One region of the Neobacillus sp. D3-1R genome, then DNA from elsewhere that is predicted to be linked to it. Evidence: riboswitches for the same ligand, from Rfam matches in the RefSeq annotation. Region 1 holds a riboswitch; the other holds the start of a gene.
The links. Region 1 has a riboswitch for preQ1 ahead of queF (preQ(1) synthase). Riboswitches for the same ligand answer to the same signal wherever they lie in the genome.
Positions count from the first base shown of each region.

Region 2: linked by a shared signal. The riboswitch ahead of queC (7-cyano-7-deazaguanine synthase QueC) and the one ahead of queF (preQ(1) synthase) in region 1 are both predicted to bind preQ1.

Region 1 is NZ_CP197471.1:283,218-285,423, forward strand. It holds gene ACSBPO_RS01375 (Bax inhibitor-1/YccA family protein) at 1-221, opposite strand, end outside; gene mscL (large-conductance mechanosensitive channel protein MscL) at 310-684, opposite strand; PreQ1 riboswitch class I at 851-898, shown strand; gene queF (preQ(1) synthase) at 976-1,473, shown strand; gene ACSBPO_RS01390 (aminopeptidase) at 1,846-2,206, opposite strand, start outside.
Region 2 is NZ_CP197471.1:2,419,841-2,422,046, reverse strand. It holds gene ACSBPO_RS12460 (MFS transporter) at 1-478, shown strand, start outside; PreQ1 riboswitch class I at 981-1,023, shown strand; gene queC (7-cyano-7-deazaguanine synthase QueC) at 1,078-1,746, shown strand; gene queD (6-carboxytetrahydropterin synthase QueD) at 1,733-2,206, shown strand; gene queE (7-carboxy-7-deazaguanine synthase QueE) at 2,203-2,206, shown strand, end outside.

The DNA of each region.
Region 1 (2,206 bases):
ACAAAAGTAAAAGAATATAAGAACGTATAGGAAATGGCTTTTCTTTTACGCATAAAGAAAGCAAATAATAACATCCCGAATTCCAACAGTACCAATGGTAAAAATAAAGCCGGCGGAACAAATACTCCTACCATCATTCCGATCACAGCAATTGCTAAGGATAAGGCAAATGCTCTTAATACCGATGGTAAATATTCAGTTGCTGTTTGTTGAACATACATAATCCTTCACCTCTTCTGTTTTCTTATTTTTAATACGAGCTTTTAAGCTTAAGGTTTCATTGTTTTAAAGATTTATCTGAGCCTTTGGCTAATCTTTTTTCAGCAAGTCGCGGATTTCCATTAATAGCTCTTCCTTTTTATCTTTGTTAGGTGTGGTTTCTACAGGTGCTTGCTCTTTTTTCTTGAAACGGTTAATGCTACGTACAACTAAAAAGATGGAAAAAGCAATAATTAAGAAGTCGATGATATTTTGTAAAAAAATACCATATTCAATTTTAGCTTCTCCGATAGGAATGTATAGTTTTGTTAAATCCACTCTTCCTAGTAAAAAACCTACTATTGGGGTGATAATATTAGTAACCAATGAAGATACAATCTTTCCAAATGCAGCTCCAATAACAACCCCAACAGCAAGGTCTATCACATTCCCTTTAAGGGCAAATTTCTTAAACTCATTCCACATATGTTTTCCTCCAAAAAAGTCATTCTTGTACCATTATAGGTATACAATAACAAAATATTCTTCTAAACTCCAATAAAGAAAAGTCTTGATAATTTTTCCGTTGACATTAGGGGAGATTTTCACTATAGTAGCTAATGTTAGTAAACTGTATAAACTTCCCTAAAACTAGGGAGAGGTTCATAGCTCAAAACCCTCTATAAAAAACTATGGATTTGATTTGACATTGTCAGCCATATCCTTAGGAGGATATGGCTTTTTCTATTTAAATCGGAACAAGGGAGGTTTTCCATCATGGGTGGAAGAAAAGACGAAGAATTAACAGGCATTACGCTATTAGGTAACCAAGGAACAAAATATGTATTTGAATATGCACCAGAGGTTTTAGAAGCATTTGATAATAAACATCCAAATCGTGACTACTTTGTAAAATTCAATTTTCCTGAGTTTACAAGCCTTTGTCCAAAAACAGGACAACCAGACTTTGCAACCATCTATATCAGCTATATTCCTGAACAAAAGATGGTTGAAAGTAAATCATTAAAACTATACTTATTCAGCTTCCGTAATCACGGAGACTTCCATGAAGACTGCATTAACATCATCATGAACGACTTAATCGAGCTAATGGATCCAAGGTATATTGAAGTATGGGGTAAATTCACACCAAGAGGTGGAATTTCCATCGACCCTTATACAAACTACGGAAGACCTGGAACAAAATACGAGCAAATGGCTGAATATCGTATGATGAACCATGATTTATATCCTGAGAAAATTGATAACAGATAATGATAAATGAGATGACCCTTTCTTTTGAAAGGGGCGTTTTTTATTGAAGAGCTAAGTTTATGATTAGTATTGAGGATTTTTAGTTATTTATAGGACACACATTCCGTTATTTCCCTATAATAGACGCTTTTTCAAATTTAAAGGACACAGGTTCCGTTATTCCCTAAATTTCATTGGCAAGTGGCATACTTTTAGTGAAATAGCGGAACCATAGTCCGATAATCCTCTAAAAAACAAACATATTCGTCATATAACGGAACGTGTGTCCGATAAAATGGAATTGACAAGGGTCTACGAATAAGAAGATTTTCTGGGTCATCCTTAGATTTAACAAAAAAACTCACCATATAGGTGAGTTTTTTATTTTAAGTATTAAAATGCCCAGTTTCCACTGCGGAAGACAGCTTCCACCTTACCGTCTGCTGTAATTCCGTCGATATCCATTTCAGCTGAACCGATCATGAAGTCAACATGTGTTAAGCTTTCATTTAACCCTTTTTCTTCTAGTTGTTCAGGGGTCATCTGTTTTCCGCCTTCAATACAGAATGCATATGCGCTTCCGATTGCAAGGTGATTAGATGCATTTTCATCAAATAGGGTATTGTAGAATAAAATATTTGATTGAGAAATTGGTGATTGATGAGGAACAAGGGCAACCTCTCCAAGATAATGAGAGCCTTCATCTGTTTCAACTAGACGTTTTAAAATTTCTTCACCTTGTTCTGCTTGATAG
Region 2 (2,206 bases), 2.1 Mb from region 1:
CTCAGGAATGGCAGGTGGAATATTTCTTATCCTAGTCGGTTTGAAAGAATCTGTTGTTTTAATTACGGCAGCCACCTTTTTTATTTTTATTGTTCTGCCAGTTGGAAATGCTGCCAGCCAAGCCATTTGGCAGAGTAAAGTTCCGCTAAATGTTCAAGGGAGAGTATTTGCTCTCCGCCGAATGATTGCCATGTCTCTTTCACCCATCGCATATATTAGCGCAGGTCCACTTGTGGAGAGAGTTTTTAATCCAATTACGAAAGATAGCAGCTTTTCACCATTGATTGGAAGAATGATTGGTATTGGTGACGGCCGCGGGATAGGCTTGCTGTTTATCGCATTAGGTATGATATGGACAATATCATCCATTCTTATTTATTTAAATCCTCGGGTGCGTGATCTCGAGGAGGAAATTCCTGACGCAATACCAAGTGAAGTTGGTAATAAAGGAGAAGAAATCATAGCCACTACCCATTAAAGATTGGTCGCCATAATAAACATGGCGACTATTTTTTTAGGAAAGGTGTGAAAAAACTTAATCTTTATGTGTAACAAGTATGAGAAGATTCTCGTCAAATACAAAAAGAAGAGAATTGTACATAAATGAGGGAGAATAATGGTGAAGAAAACGGCATGTACTTTGAAGTTATTCAGTAAGTTGATAGCGAATAATACAATGGTTATGACAACGTCAAAAATCAATCAACTTTACAAAAGACAATCAATGAATACCTACCAAGATTTAAAGATTGTTAGCACGGCTGCTCTACAATGTTGGTCTGGTCTATCTATTTCGAAGGATAGTAATCTTAAACACAATAATATGAAAAATATGACTAAAAAGTAATCTGCCTCGTTGGATGAGGCAGTTTTTTTTTACCTTTTCTAAGGTGGTAAGGTCAATGTAAAAAGATCATTTTTTATTTTTGTTATTTAAATAGGTTAAAAGAATATGTTATAATGACACGTATGTAATTTTATAGTCAGAGGTTCTAGCTACCCTCTATAAAAAACTAAGGATAAACAGTACTACTGTCTTAGTGGTGCTGTTTTTTCCGTTTAAAGGAGTTTTAGACAATGAAAAATGATAAAGCGATTGTTGTATTTAGCGGTGGTCAAGATAGCACAACATGTTTGTTTTGGGCTTTAAAACAATTTAAAGAAGTTGAAGCAGTCACATTTAATTATAATCAGCGTCATAGCTTGGAAATTGAATGCGCAAAAAATATTGCTAATGAATTAGGTGTTAAACACCATATTTTAGATATGTCATTATTAAATCAATTAGCACCTAATGCCCTAACTCGACCTGATATCGAGGTAACGGATGGTGGAGAAGGTGAACTGCCATCAACCTTTGTTCCTGGACGTAATCTCGTATTTTTAACCTTCACAGGAATTTTAGCACGCCAAGTAGGAGCCAAACATTTAGTTACAGGTGTCTGTGAAACGGATTTTAGTGGTTACCCTGATTGTCGTGATGTGTTTGTTAAATCTCTTAATGTTACCTTAAATCTCTCAATGGATGATACATTCGTTATTCATACACCATTAATGTGGTTAAATAAAGCAGAAACTTGGGCTTTAGCCCATCAATTAGAAGCGTTTGAATTTGTACGTGAAAAAACGTTAACTTGTTATAACGGTGTTATTTCTGATGGATGTGGACAGTGTCCTGCATGTGTTTTAAGGAAAAGAGGACTTGATGATTTCCTAAAGGGGGAAGTTAGCGATGTACGGATTTAGAATCGTGGATAAACTCCAAAAAATAGACGAAGACATCCAACGTAATCAGTTGAAATACCATTCCAAGCGTGTATTAGTAAGTAAGGAATTCACCTTTGATGCGGCCCATCATTTACATGCCTATGAAGGAAAATGCAAAAATCTCCATGGTCACACGTATAAAGTCGTTTTTGGGATAAGTGGTTTTGTGGATGATATCGGGTTAATGATTGATTTCGGTGATATAAAAGAAATTTGGAAAAATGAGATTGAGATTTTTCTAGATCATCGATACTTGAATGAAACTTTACCATCGATGAACACAACGGCTGAAAATATGGTCGTTTGGATTTATGAAAAAATGAAAGAATCCTTATTAAATAGAAAAAATCAGTATCAGCAAGCAAGAGTGGAGTTTGTCCGATTATATGAAACTCCTACAAGTTACGCAGAGGCTAGACGGGAGTGGATGGAAGAATGA